4 regions of the Paenibacillus sp. PvP094 genome follow, and region 1 is predicted to be linked to each of the others. Evidence: riboswitches for the same ligand, from Rfam matches in the RefSeq annotation. Region 1 holds a riboswitch; each other region holds the start of a gene.

Region 1 (5,697 bases):
CCGGATAAAAGGTCGCCACAGCCCCTATATGAGCTTTCCCACCCGTGACCAAAAATATCTTATCCTCTCCAGCTTCAATGACCTGCAATCGAACCGATTTCAAATCATACGTACTCATCCTAGTCCACCCATCCTTTTTGTGTATATGTAATGGTGGAATTATGAGCTTATCGACCGAATTGGACAATGAAACTTCTCACATTTATGCATAATGAACCATCACCGCGGGCATACCAAAGAGAACGCAATTTGACAAAGGAGGCTGTATCATGCGTATTCGCCTCATCGCATTCTCCATGTTGATCCTTATATTTATGAGTGGAAGCTATTCACCTGGACAAGTGCTGGCCAAACCCGTTCCAGAGAGCATACCTGCTGCAAAGCCGGATCTATCTGAGGATGAACAGCTGACACTCGGTCAGCTCAGGCAGAAATATGCCGATACGTTCAAGACCAATGGGCCTTCAACCAGACAGGTAGCACTAACTTTTGATGATGTGCCTGATCCGCGCTTCACTCCGCAGGTATTGGATATTCTAAAGAAATATAATGTAAAAGCGACTTTTTTTATTGTCGGCAACCGGGCAGAGAAACATCCCGACCTCGTCAGACGAATCGTTAGGGAAGGTCACATTGTTGGGAACCACAGTTACAACCACCCTGAATTCAGTAAGCTGTCTTTGAATGCTTTTCGCAAACAAATTCTACATACCGGTGACATTATTCGTAAACTGACCGGGTATACACCTAAAATGATCCGTCCTCCATACGGGGACATTAATGAGAAACAGCTGCAATGGGCCGCAAGACAGCAATACAGCATCGTCAACTGGAATGTGGATTCGCTGGATTGGAAAGGCCTCAGCAAAGAGCAAGTAAAGCAGAATGTTTTATCTGCAGTCAAGCCAGGCTCCATCATTCTTCAACACGCGGGCGGAGGCGTGGGCTCCAATCTGTCCGGTACGATTGGAGCACTTCCGGAGATTATAGATGAACTGCGATGCAGGGGCTTTAATCTAGTGACTTTGGACGAAATGCTGCAATTGCCAAAAAGCAAATAATACTCGGCTTCGTAAACCAAACACACAAGTTATGGAACTACCAATCTTGCGCGTTTTAATAAAGAAAAAGGGTACCCTTATTTCACGTTAATCGTGTCATAAAGGCACCCTTTTATTGGCGCTGATACTTATTTCAAGATATAAAGTTCAACATCCTGAAAACCAAATGTGCTCACAGACTTCTGGCTTCCAGGAATGAAAATATCAATCCGTTTCCCTTTGATCGCCCCGCCGATATCCCGGGCAGTAGCCACAAATGCCTGCTTAGGCAGCCCCGGATGGGAGTGACCTGTAACAAGAACCTTCGTACCCAGTGGGATCACACTAGGGTCTACTGCAATCGTGCCGAGTTCAAGTGGATTACCGAAGTAATCAACAGGACCCCATCCACCATTTTCGGAAGCGGCTGCAGAGTACGCTGTTGCTTTCACATCAATGGATTTACTGTAATCAAACGTTTTGCCCCAGGCCTGAACGACTTTATCGTCAGCATTCACATCAAGGCTAGCTGTCGTAATCGTCTTTGCACCCGTCGAGCTCTTCGCTGCTGGAGCAGCTGAGGCCGTGTTTGCTTTTCCAGGAATCGTAATTTTCAAACCACCATAAATGTTGTAAGGTGAAATATCACTGTTTGCTTTAACCAGTGTGTTCAGTCCAACTCCATATTGTTTCGATAAGGTATAGAAGGTATCCCCCTCTTTGGCCACGTGAACAGAATCAGCGTGAGCTGGAACGGCCTGAATGAGCATTGCTGCTGTCAGCAGGGCTGTTGCTGTTTTGGCTATAGTTCTCTTCTTAATCATGGTCTTCCTCCCTCATTGTGCCTGCGAAGTTAGTTGTCGGATTCGGATGGAGGAAACCACCCTATAGGTCTCTGTTACATTCGTCTTGCGTTATGTACCCCTAATTCACCCCAAGCAGCGTGCGTTTCAATCTTCCCCTCCACGGTCTGCATCATTACATCCTCCACACTTCCTCCTCAGGAAGTTTCGGCAGGAACAATATATCACAATTTTGTAACCAGGGTCCGTAGTAAATGTTACCAACTGTCTATAACAACACATTATGATGCTTTAAAAATAAGGATTTTTCTTAAAAAAGAGCGATCAAGCAGCTCTGGAACGATGACAGAAACGTTACTTTTACGACACTGGATCCTTATCCATGCACAAAAAAACAACCCTGCTAACGTGACGTGAGCAAGGTTGTTTAATTTCGTTATTTTGTTCATTCTATTTAATACGGTTCACTGACTGGATCATGCTCAAAGGCTATGACAAGACTTTACCGAGGAAGTCACGCGTACGTGGATGCTTAGGTTGACCAAATACTTCATCTGGTGTTCCCTCTTCCACAATTACACCGCCATCCATAAAGATGATGCGATCACCGACTTCACGGGCAAAGCCCATCTCGTGGGTAACAATAACCATCGTCATTCCGCCTTCAGCCAGGCGCTTCATAACGTCGAGTACTTCACCAACCATTTCAGGGTCAAGTGCAGACGTCGGCTCGTCAAACAGCATCACATGCGGCTGCATCGCAAGCGCTCTGGCAATGGCAATCCGCTGCTTCTGTCCACCAGACAGCTGACTTGGATAAGCATCTTTTTTATCCAAAAGCCCCACGGTTTTGAGCAAGTCTGCGGCGATCTGCTTGGCTTCCTGTGCAGACTGCTTTTTGACTTTGATCGGGGCAATGGTAATGTTTTGCTCCACGGTTTTATGCGGAAACAGATTAAAGTGCTGGAACACCATCCCCATTTTCTCCCGCGTTGCATTAATGTTGTGTTTGGGATCCGTGATCGATACGCCTTCGAAATTAATTTCACCTGAAGTAGGCTGCTCCAACAGGTTAAGACAGCGAAGGAAGGTACTTTTGCCTGATCCTGAAGGACCAATCACGACAACGACCTCGCCCTTGCCAATTGAGACATCTATGCCTTTAAGTACTTCGTTTTTGTCGTAGGATTTGTGTAATTGTCTAACGTCTATCACTTGCACTCAACTTCCTTTCCAGTCGACCCAGCAGCTTGGACAAAATGAATGTCAATACAAAGTATATGGCTGCTGCAATAAGGAACGGATTCATTCCTTGGTACGTAATGTTTTTGACTACACTTGCCTGATACATGATATCAACCATACCAATGACCGAGATAATGGAAGATTCCTTGATGATGGTTACGAATTCATTACCGATGGCAGGCAGTACAGCTTTGAAAGCCTGTGGCAAAATAATAAATCTCATGGCCGCTGCTCTACCCATCCCAAGCGAACGGGCAGCTTCAAGTTGACCACGGTCAACGCCTTGAATCCCTGCACGGAAGATCTCTGCCAGGTAAGCACCACTATTGATGGAAAGTGTTAAAATACCCGCCTGAAGAGGCGAGAACGTAATACCAAATGTCAAGGCAAGACCATAATAAATAATCATCAATTGAACCAGCATCGGCGTACCGCGAATGACTTCTACATATGCCGTACCAATCCACCGCAAAATTGCTGTATCATGCATTCGGAACAAACAAATGATCAAACCGATGATTACCCCGAAGATTACGCCAAGTGCTGACAATAGGAGGGTATAACCAACCCCCGTAGCATAAAAACTTTTGTACTGCCAGAATACTTCAAAAATATTTGGCGATTTGACCTCACGGTCTGCCATCAATTGACTGGCTTCGGTTACCATCTGATCAATTTTATTCTCGCTCTTCAATCGTTCAAGCGTACCATTAACAGCATTTAGCAACTCCGTATTGCCTTTGCGAATACCGATCGCTGCTGCTACCTGCTCTTCATCCGGAACTGCAGGAGCAAGTCCAATCATATCGTCCAGGTAGCCTGCGGCAACCGTATCTTCAACGATTGCAGCGTTGATCCGTTTAGTCTGCAGTTGAAGCACAATGTCCGAGATTTTATCAAGAGACGTCAGCTTGGCTCCAGGAATCTTCTGTCCGATCGTTTCCTGAATCGAACCTTTCTGTGCTCCGATCTTTTCATTTTCCAGTTCAGCCATGGTCGGGTATTTGTCTTTATCCTCATTGCGAACCATGATGACTTGTTTCGATTTATAGTAGGTATCCGAGAAGTCGATACTTTTTTTGCGGTCCTCTGTCGGTGTCATGCCTGAAATAACGATATCCACGCGTCCACTCTGCAATGCAGGCAGCAGGCCGTCAAAACCCATATCTTCGATGACAAGTTCTACGCCCAGATCGGCAGCAATCTCTTTGGCAATGGCAATATCAAATCCGACAATCTCATCTTTGCCATTAATAACTTTATGGAATTCATATGGTGCAAAGTCGGCACTCGTGCCGAGAACCAATTTTTTACTGTCTGAAGTGCCCGTAGTTCCACTTGCCAGCGCCGAAGGAATGGCAGCTGTCAATAAAACGACAAAGGTCAACAGCATCATGGTGTAACGACTAATCAATTTCAACCCTGTTCTCCCCTTACAATACATTATGTGCTTCCTCATGTTGATGCCTGAGTCATTATAAAGTACAATGCATGATTATGCAATGAGTTTTCAACTTACAAATCCTGACTTGTTTCTGAAAAAATCAAGCAAACATGATATAATGACTAAATTATTTTCATTTTGCACGAAGGAGTTCACGATGACACATACCAAATCACAAATTTTGTCGGTTATTGATCAATATGCTTCCCGTTTTAAGGAGATTTCATCATACATTGGTGCCAATCCTGAACTCGGGAACGAGGAATACCTTGCTTCTGCCCGCTTAAAGGAAGAATTGATATTTCACGGTTTCGAAGTAGAAGCTCCCGTACTTGGACTGGGTACGGCTTTTATCGGCACCTACGCTGCTGCCAAAAAAGGACCAACCATAGCCCTGTTATGCGAATACGATGCACTTCCCGAGATTGGTCACGCTTGCGGCCATCATCTGATCTGTATGATGAGCCTGGGCGCAGCTGTCGGTCTAAAGTCCATTCTGGATGAAGTTGGAGGAACGTTAAAAGTCTTCGGCACACCTGCGGAGGAAACTCGTGGCGCCAAAGTTCCAATGGCTGAAGCAGGTCTGTTTGATGATTGTGATGTCGCGCTAATGGCCCATCCTTATTATGCTTATGAGAAATCGGGCAGCTCTCTGGCCATTGATGCCGTGCAATTTGAATTCCACGGCAAATCCTCTCACGCCGCGGCCAGTCCGCATGAAGGGATAAATGCTCTCGATGCGGTCATTCAAACCTTTAACGGTATTAATGCATTCCGCCAGCAAGTGAGAAGTACTGTCCGGATCCATGGTGTTATTAATAGCGGTGGTCAGGCTGCCAACATCATCCCCGACTATGCTTCAGCCCAATTTTACGTACGCGCCGCAACCAGAAAAGAGCTTAACATACTAACGCAGCGTGTCATACAGATTGCCGAAGGTTCCGCGCTCCAAACAGGCTGTCGTCTTGTGACTTCGAATTACGAAACGTCGTATGATGAGATGGTAACCAATGAAGCTTTATCTGCAACGTTCAGTGAAAACCTCATGGAACTCGGTATTCCACAAGACGAGATCGTTAGCGGAGATGATCATGGCTCCATGGATATCGGTAACGTATCCTTACGCTGTCCTGCAATTCATCCTTACATTCGGGTCGTTGATGAG
Region 2 (5,697 bases), 1.9 Mb from region 1:
ATCATCGCGAATCGGATTCCTGAAGTGTCAATAACCTTAATCGTCAGCGTCTGCGGATCTCCCGCGCTAAATAACACGTTAAACTTCGTTGTGCCAACGGGCAGCTGGGTGAGGTATTGTTTCTTGATCGTTAACGTATTGTCAATGACAACGTAGTCATCTTCGCCGAGATTGCCCCCGTCGTATGTCACACCAGTTAACGTATTACCGTTCAGGTTTAACGTAATTTTTACATCCGCCTGCTGATCCACTGCCTTATCAAAGTCTGCAGCGGTTGGACTTATTCCACTGTTCTGCCCATCAGACTCTTTTTCCCTGGTTACCTTGAGTGCATCCAGAAGCATGTATTGGCCCGATGCCTTAACGACCTTTATCGTATGTGTTCCACTTGGCAGATCTGTTTTGCTGTACAGCACCTGCTGGGTTTCCCTTTCTCCATCGGTATACGCACTTACCTGTTCTGCCTCTCCATTATCGAGAATAATGCTCATGTCCCCCTGCTCTTGATGCTTCTCTGTCAGCAGCTCGATGCCTGTACCTGTGAAGGTGTATTCAAAATAATCGCCGTCTTTTTCCGTATAATGCACATCGTCATTGAAGTCCCCAAAACCTCTGCCAGTATTCGCATTCCACGAACCTGTGTAATGTATCTCACCGTCGTCATCGTTAACGTAGACCACCTCGGTAACCGTGGTATCCTCTCCAGCAATGGATGGTTCAGCAGCCAGTTCATCTGCTACATTGGAATTGCTCGCTGTATCAACAGTCGTTCTATCATTACTTGTGGAATCCTGAATTGCTATAGTCAGATCCTGTGAACCCTCTAATTGTTCCTTGCCTCCATTTCGCTTCCAATCTCCGGTATAGCGCATGCCTGTATCATCGTCATTCACCGTCGATGTTCCGTTCAGTGCCTTGACTTTCAGCATTCGTGAAGCATGAGGCTCCAATAAACCACTGCTAAACCCCTCGTTAAAGGTACCCAGTTCGGAATGGCTCCACAGGTCACGGACCGATGCAGGTCCTTCCAGACCGATATCGCTCCAATTGACCTTGACCTCAGCACTCCGGTTGCCCAGATTAAACAGAGCCACACTGTACGTTCCATCTCCGTTATTGGCGTACCATACCTGCTGCTGGGTATCCATCGATACCGGGTGAGCCGGACGTCCAGCCTGATTGACAGCGATCACCTCATCATTGGTAAGAAGTTCAAGTCCATAGCTGTCCAGCCTGGTCATGTCATTCCCTGTATACAACGGTGCAGACGAGATCGCCCAGAATGTCATGGCTGTCTTCCGTTCATCCTTCGTGAGCCCATCCATGGAACCGTTGCCCACGTTTAGCGAGTCAAAATCATTCCACCCGCCAGGACCTGCATCACGCCACCAAAGCGCAGCGATTGGAAACAATCGTGCAATATTAGCCCACTGCGTTAACCCCACATTGCTGTCGTATGCTTCGACATCCCAGTCAATACGCCAGCCATTGGCGTGTTTTTTCCAGAAATCCACGTAGTTATGGTCCAGTGCCCATGAAAGCTCGAACCAGATATTATGCCTTGCCAAAGCCTTGGACCAGGCCTCCACATCGCCTCGTGCATCCCTGCTCAGATTGTTAATTCCTGATCCTGGAGTCACGCTGTCGAATTTGACAAAGTTAATCCCCCACTCGCCCAGTAGATCTGCGATGGAATCGATGTATTTCTGAGCACAAGGATTCGAAAAATCAATCTTGTAGGTATACGCATTCCAAGCATCCATCACGGTAAGCGGCTGATATGCAATATCCTGCATTCGGCAAGCTCCGCCCGTTCCATAGATCTCAAGGTTTTTATTGTATGCATCAATCGACAATCCGGGAATCAGATAGATCCCGATCTTCTGACCATTGTTATGAACATAGTCGATAACCTCCTGGAATCCGTTCGGATACAGCTCTTGGTTAGGAATCGGTCTTCCGTATTCATCATTATCTCCGTTCCATCCTGCATCAATATTGATATATTCATAGCCATGAGCCTGTAACTTCTCTCGCATAGCATCCGATTGCTTCTTGATGCTCTCCGCTGATGTCCATTTTACGGAAGGGTCATACACCTGCATACTGTAACTGCTCCAGCCCATGTACGGTTTCTCAGCCAATGTTTTCTCCGCCGCTGCTTCAACCACACGACCTTTTGTCCCTGTAAAACCAAACTGAACTGCTGCAAAGATGAACACCAGAAAAACCATCGCCATCCGTTTACCCATTCGCTTCAAATCATTCCTACCCCCTCTGAAATAGTGAATTCAAATCCATAATGATAGCGCTTTCCTTACGTGATAAGAGTAGTGGATGTATTATGCTCAGGATAGGTACAATTCGGAATTTTGCGTACATTTCACCATGAAAGCGGGGGTACAACAGCCATAGAACAGGCATTTCTCCCCCTTACACCGGAGATTATGCGAGTGAGCTGCTGCCATCAGATCGATTCGGAGGACGTTGTTTAGTAACGATGTGTGTATCGTAGTTTTGGTCAAGTAGAAAGACATAAAAAAAGGCCTCTCGCAGGCGCTAGCCTAACGAGAAACCTTTTCTTCTTATGATGCGGTCGAGAGGACTCGAACCTCCACGGGGGGTTAGCCCACACGGACCTGAACCGTGCGCGTCTGCCAATTCCGCCACGACCGCATATAGCATATCTCCGAGATAACCTATCGCGGCGACAAGAAATAATATATCATGTGAAATTCAATGTGTCAACATTTAAATGATTTAGTATAAAACTACGATAACCGAAAGTTATAAAATCTGGTCGAGACCTGACTTTTCCTGTTGAGAATGAACCTTGCTATCCTCTACGACTCCAATTTACTTATTTGTCCAATTTATGTGCTGATGAAACACAAATTACGTTTTTGTCATCATAAATAAACATGGAGAACTACTATTTTCCACAAAAAGTCTTGAATTCCGTTAACATTGCAGAAGGAAGAAAGGTTTGACAATTACGCATTTATGCAATATAGTTTCAAAAGGTTACAAAAACTTAATTATTCATTTGCCGAGTTTCATGTTTGAAAACGGGGGAACCATTTTGGGTGAATTATTCTTATACATAGGAAATATAGGGAACCTTCTACCGAACCCTTAGCTAACTCCGTAGGCATCGAAGGGAGAACATTGATTTTGAAAAAACTGATCATTTCTATTTTTGGCGCAGCCGTTCTATTCACATCTGGTGCAGCAAGCACTGAGGCGAGCAGTATCAACACCGTCGTTAACAACATGACTGGAATTCCTTACAAGTGGGGCGGCACGACGCTGGCCGGGTTTGATTGCTCTGGATTTATGAGATATATCTTCCAAAAATATAGCATTGAATTGCCACGTACTTCACAGCAGCAAGCCAAGGCGGGTACTCCGGTATCCAAAGCCAATATCCGCACAGGTGATCTGGTATTCTTCAACACTTCAGGCAGCGGCATTTCGCATACAGGCGTATACATTGGGGGCGGACAATTCGCTCATGCTTCCAGCAGTAAAGGTGTCAGCATCACCAAAATGTCGAATCCCTATTTCAGTGACCGCTATGTAACAGCGCGCCGGGTGACCGGACAGTTTATGTATAACAAGATGCTTGGAAAAATATAAGTTGGACAAGAAACAGGCTCTGGATCATTCCAGAGCCTGTTTTGCTGTCTAGTTATTCAGACACACTTGCAGGAGAAACCTTAGTGCAATGCCTTTTGCACACGCATTGCGCCTTGAGACAGCGCGTGACCGCCGCCTACCGCTCCGGCAACCGCAACCGTCTCCATAATCTCCTGATCGGTTGCGCCCTTCGCACGTGCCTCTTCTACGTGGTAAAACGTACATACTTCGTTATTGGCAAACAATCCGATGCCGAGGGCAATCAGCTGCTTGGTTTTGGCATCAATGGCACCTGACTGAAAGCATTCACCCGTAAATTCGTGATACGCTTTGACTACGCCAGGCAATACATCGCTTAATTCTCCAATCTGATCCTTGTAGGCATGTACCTTATCATTCATCAATGTCATGGCTACCCGCACATCCTCTCGGCTGATAAGTTTACGAATTCTCGCTGTACCTATCTTCTCTCCCGAGTGGCGGAATTATGCCAAACCATCCATGGTAATTCCATGCATCCGTCTCCAGAGCGGGTCTCTATTCATCAGCCGGACTTTGGCGCGGTTCGCTAAAGAGCTGATAGCGATAGCTGCGGTCCAGCTTGACCACACGTCTGTTCTGGCGACGGATAAGCACCTGTTCCCCATCCCATGCAACGACAATCCCTGTTACATCGTTGGACTCCAAACCATCCCGTACCACTCTTACTTTTTCACCCGATAAGCGCAGTGCATCCAATTCTGCATCACTAATCATGTCTATGGCTCCTATGTTCCAAAATAATTTACAAAAAGAGACCTAAATGAAGAGTCATTTAGGTCTCACGTGACTGTATTGGACTGTTATGTCATTCGAAAAATGTCCCGACTGAAAGTTACCGCTGCGCGTGCTCTTTGCTGTCGTTCTTCTCGAACCAAAAATCAAGCACTTTGGCGGACATCACACGTTCTTCAAGGTACTCCACTTGATGTGGTGTAAATTGTTCTTTCCAAGCGAAGGACAACTCTTCACACAAGCCTACAATGGTCAGCAACTCTGACCAGGCAACATAGCGTTTGTACCAGAAAAATTGAGGATGTTCAATCATATAGGGATAAAGGTCATCAAATTCCGTATGTTTACAATCCAGGGCACGTTCAAAATGAACTTTCGACTCCGCCAGCTTTTCAATAAAAAATTGTTCTGATGCCGGTTGGTTCCCCATGGTGTTGCCTCCTCTCCCTAACATAACCCCATTATAAATGAAATCCGCGGTCATGCAAAGGCATTGTTCAAAAAATAGGCTTTTTCCTTTAAACTGTCACATTTAATTATCGTCGAATTGCACGGTTCCATCATTCAGTGAACGAATGCGCACCAAGGCTTCCACCGGAATGCCCTGCTCACGGATCGTACGTGCACCGGCCTGAAAACATTTCTCGACCACGACACCGAATCCGACGAGCTCCGCCCCTGAACGTTCAATGATTTTAATGACACCGCGAGCTGCATCTCCGTTGGCGATAATATCGTCTATAAACAAAATACGGTCGTTCTCATGAATATATTCGCGGGATACCATAATATCGGTTACGATCCCTTTGGTAAAGGAAGGTACGCGTTCACAGTAGGCATCGGGATCTGCCAGAAGTGTCTTTTTTCGACGGGCAAATACGAGCGGCACCCCAAGTTCATGTGCTGCGGCAAAAGCAACCGGAATCCCTGAAGACTCCACCGTTATGACCCGTGTCACTCCACTTTCACGAAAGCGAGCGGCAAACTCGCGGCCCATCTCCATTGTCAGTGCAGGATCAATCTGATGATTCAATAATCCGTCCAGCTTCAGCACCTGATCCGAGATGACTACGCCTTCTTGTAATATTCGTTGTTTTAATACTTCCATAATTCGACCTCCCAAGCCTATCCTATGAGGTAAAAGTATCATAGATGAGGCTGTCAGTTCAAGCGAAATCGGCTTTCCTCCATCATTGACCGATTCTGGGGACGAAAGCTTCTTACAATTGTCATGAGTTACCAGGGTCAAGCATACCTTGTACCATGGTACCCGCATGTCCAAAC
Region 3 (5,697 bases), 2.6 Mb from region 1:
GCTGAATGCCAGCCTGCTCCAGTAACTGATCAGCCTGCTCCCGATTCTCCTTGGTGAAGAAGCGAGCTTTCAGATTGTTCGAGATGGTTTTTCTGCGCTGGGCAAATGAGGCTTGTACCACTTCGAAAAAGTGTGCTTCACTCGGCACTTCGACAGGGGGCTGCTCACGAACCTTGAGCTTGATGACAGCCGATTCAACATTCGGCTGCGGAATAAATACGGTTGGCGGCACAATACAAACCAATTCAGGCACACTGTAATATTGGACCGCAATGCTCAGACTTCCGTAGTCCTTCGAGCCGGGGGCAGCTGCCATACGTTCTGCTACTTCCTTCTGAATCATAACGACAATGCTGTCTACCGGCAGTTTCTCTTCCAGCAGTTTCATCATAATAGGAGTCGTCACATAGTACGGCAGATTGGCTACAACACTCACCTTGCTCACACTAGCAAAGTCTGTGCGGAAAAGCTCTGCCAAGTCCAGCTTCAGCACATCGCCGTGCTGTATCCGAACGTTGGGATAAGGCTCCATTACTTCTCCAAGGATCGGTAACAAACGCTGATCGATTTCCACAGCCGTTACAGGACCGGCTACCCGGGCCAATCTCTCCGTAAGCGCTCCAATTCCCGGGCCAATTTCGAGTGCGCCCTTGGACTCGTCCAGATCCGCTGCATTTACAATTTTGTTCAATATATTCTGATCAATCAGAAAGTTCTGACCTAAACTTTTTTTAAAGGAGAAACCGTGTCTCTGAATTATCTCTTTCGTTCGCTTGGGTGTTGCAATTTCCAAAGTCTCATCCATGCCATTCATACGCTCACAATCCTTCACGTTCAATTTGCGATAATGCTGCAGAAAACTCTTCCCGGCTAATTTGGAATACACCCAGCCGCTTGTGGAACTGCTTTCCGTTGCAGTAACCGATGCCCAGCAGATTCCCCATCTCCATACGTCTTGCGGCTGCCTGCGGGTGCACAATCAGTCCTGCTGCAATCAAGTCCTCCCAATCGATCTGGCTCGGTATACCCTCATACGAGGTATGCACACGCTCCAGCGCATGGCGGATTGCCTCAGGTGAGGCATTCTCGACCCCGATATCCCCTTTACGGGTTGCATCCGCTTCCGGAATAAAAGCATGCTTGCAGCCTGGGACCTTATTTGCAATGATTTTGCGAATGCGCTCACCGGCATGATCCGGGTCCGTAAGAACAATCACCCCTCGTCTCTCCTGTGCCAGTGCAATTCGCTTCAGGATTCGCTGATTGATGGCTGATCCGCCGGTCTCTATGGTGTCTGCCTCAACAGCCCGCCGGATGGCGACGGTATCGTCGCGTCCTTCTACCACAATGACTTCTTTTATCATGTTCCATTTCTTCCTTTCTAACGCAAAAAGAAGAGGAATATCCTCTTCTCTGCCAAACGGCGGCGAGCCTATTCAGACTCCACCGCCGCATATTCCGCATGATTCATTCATGCAACTATTTTATAGCATTCCCATTTCAAAGTAAAACGATTTTAGTTCGCTTCCGGCTTAACCGGACCGATCACATATACCGTCTTGCCTTTCTTACGTCCGAAATTCAGGGCATGCTTTACACTGTCATAATACACATCGATTTTGTTGCCTTTAATGGCGCCGCCGGTATCTTCCGCACGACGGAAGCCGAGGCCCTCAATGTACACCCACCAGCCGATCGGAATCACTTTTGGATCGACCGCAATGGTCCGTCCTTCAGTTACCCGGGTACCGGAAGCTGTTTTTGTACCAATGCCAGGCTCCTCAGAAGAGTACGCGGTCATCGATACATTTTTAAGTACTTTAGAATATTTAAAAGAAGTGCCTGAGACGGTAATCACTTTGCTGCCTGATGCAGCGGTTTTCTTCGAGTTCGTTGTCGTTGCTTTCTTTGCTGTGGAGGTTTGGGCCGATACCGTCTGAATCTCCGGCTGCTTCACAACAGGTTTTGCTTTGGTTCCGACAGCAATAACTTTATCGACACGGTTGGTCGATACCGATTTGCCCACCATCTTTTTGGAGACTAGCTCTCCATCCTGAAACACCTTTTCGATATGCTGTACAAGTGTACCTTCTTTGCCGTTTACGATGACGCGATTGTCACCTTTGTACAAGCTAGGGTCAGCCGTTTTGATTACTTTGTACGCAATCGGCTGTTCCACTTCCACTGTACGCTTTGTTACACGCACTACGCGAATTTTCATATCTGCCTTGATTGGTGTTGCGAGCGCAGGATAAACCTTATCCTCACTGGCAACTTCAATTCCAGATTTCTGAATTGCATCTTCTACCGATGAATCGGTTGTATACAGAGTCTTGGTGTCTCCGTCTGCCGTAATGTTGACTGGAACGGCCCGCTCAATAACAATGCGGTCTCCATCTGCGATTGCCCCGTTCAAAGGCATGGATACCTCATCGTGGGGGCTGACTGTGATTGATTGCTCCTCCAGCATTTCTTGAAGCATTCCTGTACGAGTCTCTACCGCTTGAGCTTTGCCATCAATAACCAGCGAAATTTGTTTCCCGGCTTGACCGTAAACGACTAACAAGATCATGATTGTAAGCGCGATTGAGAAAATAGCGATCAGTGCCATTTGACGCATGTTCTCATGCTTCCACCGCAACGCGTAAGACTTACTGGATGATCGTGACTCATGGGTCTCTTCTGGTTGGAATGTGCCCACTTCTCCGTCCTCCTTCATAGCCTCGCCGTCTAAAGTTAATGCATGATGTCTTTGACGCGACTATACCAAATTTTCTACAGAACTGATCGATATCTCAATAACCGGTTCTGCACCATGAACCACTCTTCGCAACATGATGTCACCACCTGAATTCTTACCGTATGATGACCTTATTTCTTTTATTCAAAAACAAAAAAGCCAAAGAAAGAGTGTAAGAGGAACTCTTTCGTGGCTTCCGAATGATTTTGAATATCGGAAATTCATGCACGAGGTTGCCTCTCTTTTTCCGCTTGCGAGGTTAGCTGTCGGGTTCGGGCGAAAGAGAGCCGCCCTATCTCCGGTCACCCGCTCATGGCGGATGCCCTTGAATTCACCCCGAGACCCAAAGAAGAAATCAAATAGTGCTTCGCAAATGCATCCGCTGCTTTTGGGTCAGCGAACGATGCGCATCAGCTGCTAACACTGATGTTTAAGCCCTATTGGTTCCCCCGCTCTCCGTTAACGGAGACTCAGCGAGATCGGTTCATGAAAAGTATTGTTGTGTCATCGGAAAGTGTCCCTTTGTTCATCCCCCGAACATCTGTCCAATTTTCCTCACAACAATTCACTGAAAAGATGATATCCTGTTTCGATGCATGTTGTAAAGCGTTGTTCAAGTACGTTTTTCTAAATATTTGGTTAAAATATTGTAATATTCTTCATTTATTTGGATCAAAAAGCAAATTCGCTCCGTCTACCTCTCTTTTTCACCGCATTTGCTTCGTTTTTTAACGAATTCCAAATCGTTCCATGGCATTTTTGGTCGTTATTGCAGCAATTTCCTCTACCGAAATGCCTTTAATTTCCGCAGCTGCTTCTGCAACCAGACGTACATGCGCTGTTTCATTTCGTTTTCCACGATAAGGATGTGGTGTAAGATATGGGGAGTCGGTTTCAATGAAAAATCGGTCCATCGGTACCTTCGCCAGTACCTCTTTCGGCTGCTTGGCATTTTTGAACGTAATTGGTCCACCGAAGGATAGATGGAACCCTAGATCAAGACAGAGTTTTGCCGTTTCCCAGCTTCCTGAGAAAGAGTGCATGACACCCCCGACTTGTCCAGCTTTCTCTTCACGCAAAATTTTGACAATATCCTCATGAGCATCGCGATTATGAATGACAATAGGCATGTTAAGTTCACGAGCCAGTCCGATCTGTTGTCTTAATACACGATGCTGCACATCCTTGGGTGAAGTGTCCCAATAATAATCCAGGCCAATCTCGCCTATGGCAACGACTTTTTCATGTTTGCACAGAGACGCAATCCACTCGAGATCGCCCTCCTGCATCGTAATGGCATCCTGAGGATGCCAGCCTACAGCAGCATATATAAAATCATACGTTTCGGCAAGCTTCATCGTGGATGGAATGGTCTCCCGGTTGAAACCGACATTGATCATACGGCCAACCCCGGCGTCTACAGCACGTTGAATCATCTCCTCGCGGTCCTCGTCGAATTGCGGTGCATCCAGGTGTGTATGTGTGTCGAATAACATCATTTGTATTTCTCCCTTCCTGTCGAATAACTGTTTTCTATCCCAATCAAAATCCTATAAAATGCACCCATTTTATCATCATCATTGATTTTTCAGAGTACAACATGTGGAATTACCAAATTTAATTTCTACTATATATAGGAGCCCTTATAACCTCAACTTGTTCAAAAAAAGTGTACATTACAAAATTATGTCGATCTACATATACTCTCCATTAAAGCAGATTACTGTATCATGATAATATCTCGAAATAGAAATTCTTTCTGTCATAGCTAATTTGTAAATTTTTTGCTCTCCACGGCTCACTTCATAATCATGAGAAGTATGGGCGAATATGAGATGGCAGCTCGTGAATGATGGCGTCCACCTTGTTTTGCGGATAGTACAGATGGTGCTTACCACGATGTATACCGCTGATTGAACGGACGATGTCCGAAACCTCGGATAATTCATGCAACTTGTCCTGTCTATCCAGCAGCAGAATCTGTTTGTCTGTCGATTCATCCGGACGAAAAACATCATACGGAAGATCCGTCGGAAAATCAATTTCCAGATCATACTCGGGATGAAGACCCGCTTTGGCAAAGGCAACCCGAATTTCTTCAATCGTTTCCACATCGATCTGTTCAACCTCTACATACTTATACAGCCTGCGATCCATAAAACGTTCGCATAACTCGCTCAGAACAGAATCGTTCTCTTGACGCCACTGCATGAATGTGGTCTGTATTAAAGCTTCATCCAATTGGAGATATTCATCAACAGAGAGCACTCCGTCAAACAGCTGCGGCAGTGGCTCCAGCATGAAACGGAATTGGAACCCCTGCTTTACTAGCTCTTTTGCACGCTTAAATATTTGTCTCAGGATAATTTCGGAGCTTCGGGTCACCGGGTGGAAGTAAATCTGCCAGTACATCTGGTATCGTGACATCAAATAGTCTTCCACGGCATGCATACCGGATTCCTTGACTACAATTCTCCCGTGATAAGGACGAAGCATTCGCAGGATGCGGTCAAGGTCGATGGTTCCGTAGTTTACACCTGTAAAGTATGCATCCCGAAGCAAATAGTCCATCCGGTCTGCATCAAGTGGGCTAGTGACCAAATTCACGACGATTGGCTTTTCATATGTTTTCTGAATAACAGATGCCACCTTCTCCGGGAAATCGGGAGCAACCCGTCTCAGGATCGCCCCCACTTCGGTATCCCCAAGGATAATTCGGCAGGTCCAGTCCTCATGGTTCATGTCGAAGGCTTCTTCAATGGAGTGAGAGAATGGCCCGTGACCCAAGTCATGCAATAATGCAGCGCAGAGTGCAACGGCTTTTTCTTCCTTAGGCCAATCGGAGTAGTGACTTCTTTCAAATTGAGAGATAATCTTCCGTGTAATTTCGTAAACACCCAATGAGTGTGAAAACCGGCTGTGTTCAGCACCGTGAAAAGTCAGATAGGATGTTCCCA
Region 4 (5,697 bases), 4.0 Mb from region 1:
ATAAAGCTTCCATTAGAATCTCTCCTTTTACATCAATATTTTTGCTGCCTACAATTCAATTTAAACTTCTGGCTTAATTTGAAACGGATTTGGGTTACTTAATCAGCTTTTGCATCTTTGTCATTTTCATGCATCATCCCGCCATCCGCATAACGCCATTTATGATATAAAGGTAAATTTTCTGAATTTGGGTAATACACTAAGGGCCTGATCCCTCTCCACTCATTTTGTCCATCTACATAAAAGTTGCACTAGACAAAAATTATTGAATGAGTACAATGTAAGTAACAACATATATTTTCAGACATATAAAAGTGAATAACCCAGGTCTTCATCATACGGAGCATCAATACGATTATTATAAAAAGTCAGGTGAACATTTATGAGTAAAAAAAATCCATTCAGCTCTCCTTCGGCTGAGCAATTAGCCGCAGCAGGCATGGCTCCCTCCCTCGGGGAAGCACACGGCTCCATGAAGGTTCCGAAGAACGCCGCCTGGTGGAAAAAATTCCTCGCCTTTGTCGGCCCAGGTTATCTGGTCGCTGTCGGCTATATGGACCCGGGTAACTGGGCAACAGATATTGCCGGAGGTTCCCAGTTCGGTTACACGCTATTATCCGTTATTTTAATCTCAAACCTGATGGCCGTCGTATTACAGTCACTTGCAGGCAAGCTTGGTATTGTAACTGGACGGGATCTGGCCCAAGCTTGCCGCGAACGGTTCAGTATGCCGGTTGTCATTATGCTCTGGGCTCTGTGCGAACTGGCCATTGCCGCAACAGATCTGGCTGAGGTTATCGGTTCAGCCATTGCACTGAAGCTTCTGTTCAACATCCCGATGTTATACGGCGTCATTATTACGGCTGTGGATGTTCTGATTATCCTTTTGCTGCAAAATAAAGGCTTCCGCGCTCTGGAAACACTAGTCATCGTGCTGATGGCAACCATCGCCCTCTGCTTCGGGATTGACCTGTTTCTTGCCAAACCGGACATGGGCGGGGTACTCACAGGCTTTGTACCAAGTGCCGAGATACTACAGAATCCTGCGATGCTATATATTGCCATCGGAATCATTGGAGCAACGGTTATGCCGCACAATCTATACTTGCATTCGTCCATCGTGCAGACCCGGCAGATCGAACAGACAACTCAGGGGAAAAGAGAAGCAATCCGTTACTCCACCATGGATTCAACGATCGCTTTGACCCTGGCCCTGTTTATCAACGCCGCCATACTCATTGTGTCAGCCGCTGTATTTCACAGTGCAGGCATGACGCAGGTCGCTGAGATTGCAGATGCTTATCACTTGCTTACACCTCTGCTGGGCACAACCATTGCAAGTATTCTGTTTGGTGTCGCTCTGCTGGCCTCAGGTCAGAATTCTACGCTTACAGGCACACTGTCTGGGCAGATTGTCATGGAAGGTTTCCTGAACATTCGGATTCCGGCTTGGCTTCGCCGGCTCGTGACCCGATTAATTGCAATCATCCCTGCCGTTATTGTGACGGCTATCGCCGGCGAACACGGAACGGAAGAACTACTGATTTTGAGCCAGGTGATTCTATCCTTGCAGCTGCCTTTTGCCGTCATTCCACTTGTGATGTTTACGAGTGACAAGAAAAGCATGGGCGCATTCGCCAACAAACTGTGGCTCAAAGTCATCTCTTGGATCATCGCTGCCGTAATTGTGGTTCTGAACGTCTATCTGATCTTCCAGACCATCATGCTGTTTTAATCTATATATGCGCTAAAACCGTTTCCCTCTTACTATAGATTTATAAAAAAAAGGCTGATCCCTCATCAAGAATATACTTGAAGGGATCAGCCTTTTAGCTTTGCCGTGCACTTGCCTTGTCCTTTATTTAATGACGCGAAAGTCATCTTTTTTTAATTTTATCCACTAACCCTCAGAAGGCACAAGCAGTGGAATAAGCTGCTCCAAGGCTTCGATGGTCCAGTCTGCACGCTCTTGGCCCTCAAGCTCAGGCTGAAATCGTCCATAGCCCTGCAAAATCCGAATCGTTCGCATCCCCAGCTTCTTGGCAGGAATGATATCGTTATCAATCCGATCCCCAATCATGACTGCTTCCTGGGGTTCACATCCCGCCTGCTTCAAAGCCACCGCATAGAGTTCCGGATCCGGCTTCGATACGCCTTCTTCTGCCGAGCAAGCCAGTACATCCACGTACCTCCGCAGACCGTAGCTCTCCAGGCGCCCCTCTGTCCCTGGACTCTGATTGGCGATGATCCCGATTCGATAATGGTGTGACAATTCCTTCAACACCGCTTCAGCAGAAGCGAAGGGCTTCTCCAGTTCCTTCCGGAACTTCAACTTCTCCTGGATCTGCTCCCTATGACGTTCATCGCTGATTAGCGTTCGAATGGCTACCCTCATGGGCCACTGCTCATAATTTCGATAACAGGAGGCAAATATCTCTCGCACTTCCTCTATTTTCACCGGATATCCAAGCAAGCAGGCTTCTTTTACAAACTGCCCTATAATATCATCTACCGGCTCCCATTCGTCCACCAGCGTATCTCCTACATCAAAGAACAACCATTTTAACCCCCGTACATCCGGCACGCCTATTCCTCCTTGTTAGCCATGAACGCAATCTCTAAATCAGCAATGTACATTAATGCTCAAATAAAAAAGAAGACCCACCATCATGCATGAGTCTCCTCAGAATTCCGTTTTTCCACAAGTTCAATTATAACAGGCACCTTACACCGGATCAATCGGCAGCTATCACATTAACCATTAAGCAAGAAGCCCACTTCTCCATTAAGAGAATACACAATGCGGTCAGCTCCCATCCCTCGGTAAATGCCTTTGGGGTGACTCTGTTCTGTAATCACACATAGTGATTTGGAGGTCCAGGAACGGCAGATCTGCAGATAGCGACAGGTCAGGTTCAAACTATTCTCGAAGATAAAAACGTTGCCTACGCTCGACTGCGGTAGAAACCACTTCTGAGCTTCAGCTGTATTCATGCGAATGACGTTCTCCACTCCGATTCTGCGGAGCTTCCGTTCTTCCCCTGCACTGTTGGTCAGAACGGCAAACGGCATTTTTTTGTACATCAACAGCTTGATAAACTTGCGGCCTGCTTCATTCGGTGCTGTTACTAAAATCATCTCATTATCCATCATTCGTTCCTCCCTTGGCGTGAAAAGACAACAAAAAAGAAGCGTGGGGGACCAAGGCCTCCCGAACGCTTCTTGAATAACCCATGACGAAAACGCCATGAATATGCGTACGGCTTGTTGCCTCTCCCTTTAACGCTTACGAGGTTAGCTGACGGATTCGGGCGCGAGAGTCGCCCTATTTCCGGCTTGCACCGAAAAATTCACCCCATGGATTAGCTGCAATGACAGCCAATCCGATTGGTTCCCCCGTTTCCCACCCATGAATGAATGGAAACTCAGCGATTAAAACATCGTTCCTGTTTCATGTATTGACCAGAGCGATATTATCGTTTGTTTCGTTGTTCATGTTAAGTTTAATTGAATTAGAAATTACGATATGAATCATACACCCGCGACATGTTAGTGTAAAGTCCGGTCAGATCACCGAATGGACGAATTTAAGGCATTACATATCAATGATATCGCTTACAACCGATCCATTCTCCATCCATCTCTGTGAATCTCGCTAATTCTCGTCCTTATGAAAAACGGTTGTAATTTTAGATATCTGTAAGTAAACATAGGAATTTATTTAATTAGTTTTGCATTATCTAATTGTAAGCAATATAATATAACTATAGAAATCATTAACCCATTATACGATATGGAGGCGACTGATCATGTCCGTTTATGACTACAAAGTCAATACCCTTCGGGGCCAGGAAGTCGAGATGTCCGATTATCGCAACAAGGTGCTGCTAATTGTAAATACGGCGAGCAAATGTGGTCTGACCCCGCAATTTGAAGGCTTACAGGAACTCTATAACAAATTCAAAGACCGGCAGTTTGAAGTACTGGGCTTCCCAAGTAACCAATTCGCTCAGGAAAAAGGATCTTCCGACGATATTGCTGAGTTCTGCCAGATGAATTACGGTGTAAGCTTTCCTATGTTTGAGAAAATTGATGTTAATGGTTCAAGCGCTCACCCTCTATTCCAGCACCTGACAACAGAGGCACCGGGACTGCTCGGATCCAAAGCCATCAAGTGGAACTTCACCAAATTCCTTGTTGATCAGAACGGACGGGTCGTGAAGCGTTATGCTCCAAAAACGACTCCTGACCAAATTGAGGCTGATATTGAGAAACTGCTGAAATAGATCAACATGGAGAGGCCACAATCAACATGGAACCACAGAAAGTCCGGTTCTGTGTGAATGGCCTTTTTTTATGTTTATCCAAACGCAAAGAAGAGGTTTTCCATATTCGGAAAACCTCTTCTTGTCGTACAATATGATGCGGTCGAGAGGACTCGAACCTCCACGGGCATACGCCCACTACCCCCTCAAGATAGCGTGTCTGCCATTCCACCACGACCGCATGTCGTAAATAATCGGCAACAAAATTGATTATACAGGATCTCAATATAAAAGTAAAGCACTTTTATTAAAACTACTTTGCACCTGTGTTTTTTCTCCAAATATCGGTTTTTATCGTCATGATCTTTTAACTGCTGCATACATTAAATTTCAATTCTTTTATACATCTTCATTTTTAATTTTAGCTCTTCACAATAAACATATCATATACCTAACATAATTTTCGGACTTCTAACTTTTATCAATCATATTATGTAACGTTATAATATAATTGAAACTTAAAATAAGAAATCATTGACAAAATACGGATGTTTATGTGATTATATATATCATATAATTCGGATTTTAAACATAAAAGGATTCAGAAATCAATATTAATGTTATATAACATAACATTTCACGAACATAGGAGGCGAAAGACCGTGAACCGTGGGAATAAGCTGCTCGATTATGTCAAACTGCTTGATTCCTCCATTCATGTCGGAGGTTTTACCCATTCATTTGGTATGGATGTACACATTGCTGAAGGCAGCATCCGAAATGCCGATGATCTGGAATCCTTCATGCGCTGTCAGCTGCATCCCAGTATCGTTCGACTTGAGGGCATGGCGATTAAAGGTATCTACAGCGCAACGGATCATAATGACACATGGCGAACAGCTCTCATTGACAAGTTGGTTCACGTTCAGCGGACTCCTTCTGATCAAAGGGAGCAAGCCGCTGCCATGGGCAAAAGACTGATCAAGCTGGCCCGGGCTCTCCACCCCTGGATAGAATTCAGCCAGCTCGAACACACCCTTGCCAAATACGAGTCTGTAGGCTGCCTCTCTACTGTTCACGCCTGGATCAACCACTACCTCGATATCCCCGTCGAGGAAGCGGTAATGGGTTACTTGCACTCAGCCATGAATGCATGCATAACCGAAGCTTCCAAAGTCCTCCCCATGCATAACGAAACAACCCAGGAACTGCTGGTTCGCCTGGCCGCAGACCTGGAGCATGAATGGAATACCGTTAGCGCCTCCGCTGCGGATGGACCGGCACAGCCAACCTCAATGTCCATGAAATCGTTGTTCCCCAGCTTCCACATGCTTGGCGCAGGGCTGCATGCTTATCGCGCCTAATCTTACCGCCTCCAAGCTCCCCTCATATTTCCCCAAACGAAAAAGCACGCAGCAACCTCCTTGCTGAC

Evidence for each region. A riboswitch is a leader RNA that binds a small molecule or an ion and turns the genes downstream of it on or off. The one in region 1 is predicted to bind cyclic di-AMP.
Region 2: it holds a riboswitch for cyclic di-AMP, as region 1 does, so the genes downstream of both, ABIC22_RS29115 (C40 family peptidase) here and ABIC22_RS21225 (3D domain-containing protein) in region 1, are expected to answer to the same signal.
Region 3: it holds a riboswitch for cyclic di-AMP, as region 1 does, so the genes downstream of both, ABIC22_RS09570 (resuscitation-promoting factor) here and ABIC22_RS21225 (3D domain-containing protein) in region 1, are expected to answer to the same signal.
Region 4: it holds a riboswitch for cyclic di-AMP, as region 1 does, so the genes downstream of both, ABIC22_RS03065 (hypothetical protein) here and ABIC22_RS21225 (3D domain-containing protein) in region 1, are expected to answer to the same signal.

Annotation. Positions count from the first base shown of each region.
Region 1 covers NZ_JBEPOM010000001.1:4,601,302-4,606,998, reverse strand. The annotation lists gene lpdD (prenylated flavin chaperone LpdD) at 1-118, opposite strand, end outside; gene ABIC22_RS21230 (polysaccharide deacetylase family protein) at 270-1,061, shown strand; gene ABIC22_RS21225 (3D domain-containing protein) at 1,190-1,864, opposite strand; cyclic di-AMP (ydaO/yuaA leader) riboswitch at 1,867-2,066, opposite strand; gene ABIC22_RS21220 (amino acid ABC transporter ATP-binding protein) at 2,333-3,058, opposite strand; gene ABIC22_RS21215 (ABC transporter substrate-binding protein/permease) at 3,045-4,484, opposite strand; gene ABIC22_RS21210 (M20 family metallopeptidase) at 4,690-5,697, shown strand, end outside.
Region 2 covers NZ_JBEPOM010000001.1:6,470,977-6,476,673, forward strand. The annotation lists gene ABIC22_RS29105 (X2-like carbohydrate binding domain-containing protein) at 1-2,252, opposite strand, end outside; tRNA gene ABIC22_RS29110 (tRNA-Leu) at 2,592-2,676, opposite strand; cyclic di-AMP (ydaO/yuaA leader) riboswitch at 3,038-3,169, shown strand; gene ABIC22_RS29115 (C40 family peptidase) at 3,175-3,639, shown strand; gene ABIC22_RS29120 (carboxymuconolactone decarboxylase family protein) at 3,720-4,049, opposite strand; gene ABIC22_RS29125 (hypothetical protein) at 4,177-4,395, opposite strand; gene ABIC22_RS29130 (hypothetical protein) at 4,514-4,843, opposite strand; gene ABIC22_RS29135 (xanthine phosphoribosyltransferase) at 4,946-5,521, opposite strand.
Region 3 covers NZ_JBEPOM010000001.1:2,039,436-2,045,132, forward strand. The annotation lists gene rsmA (16S rRNA (adenine(1518)-N(6)/adenine(1519)-N(6))-dimethyltransferase RsmA) at 1-814, opposite strand, end outside; gene rnmV (ribonuclease M5) at 819-1,364, opposite strand; gene ABIC22_RS09570 (resuscitation-promoting factor) at 1,517-2,701, opposite strand; cyclic di-AMP (ydaO/yuaA leader) riboswitch at 2,973-3,226, opposite strand; gene ABIC22_RS09575 (TatD family hydrolase) at 3,469-4,239, opposite strand; gene ABIC22_RS09580 (HD domain-containing protein) at 4,550-5,697, opposite strand, start outside.
Region 4 covers NZ_JBEPOM010000001.1:613,721-619,417, forward strand. The annotation lists gene ABIC22_RS03050 (organic hydroperoxide resistance protein) at 1-13, opposite strand, end outside; gene ABIC22_RS03055 (Nramp family divalent metal transporter) at 440-1,735, shown strand; gene ABIC22_RS03060 (HAD family hydrolase) at 1,901-2,584, opposite strand; gene ABIC22_RS03065 (hypothetical protein) at 2,755-3,153, opposite strand; cyclic di-AMP (ydaO/yuaA leader) riboswitch at 3,269-3,441, opposite strand; gene ABIC22_RS03070 (glutathione peroxidase) at 3,810-4,286, shown strand; tRNA gene ABIC22_RS03075 (tRNA-Leu) at 4,424-4,506, opposite strand; gene ABIC22_RS03080 (urease accessory protein UreF) at 4,928-5,629, shown strand.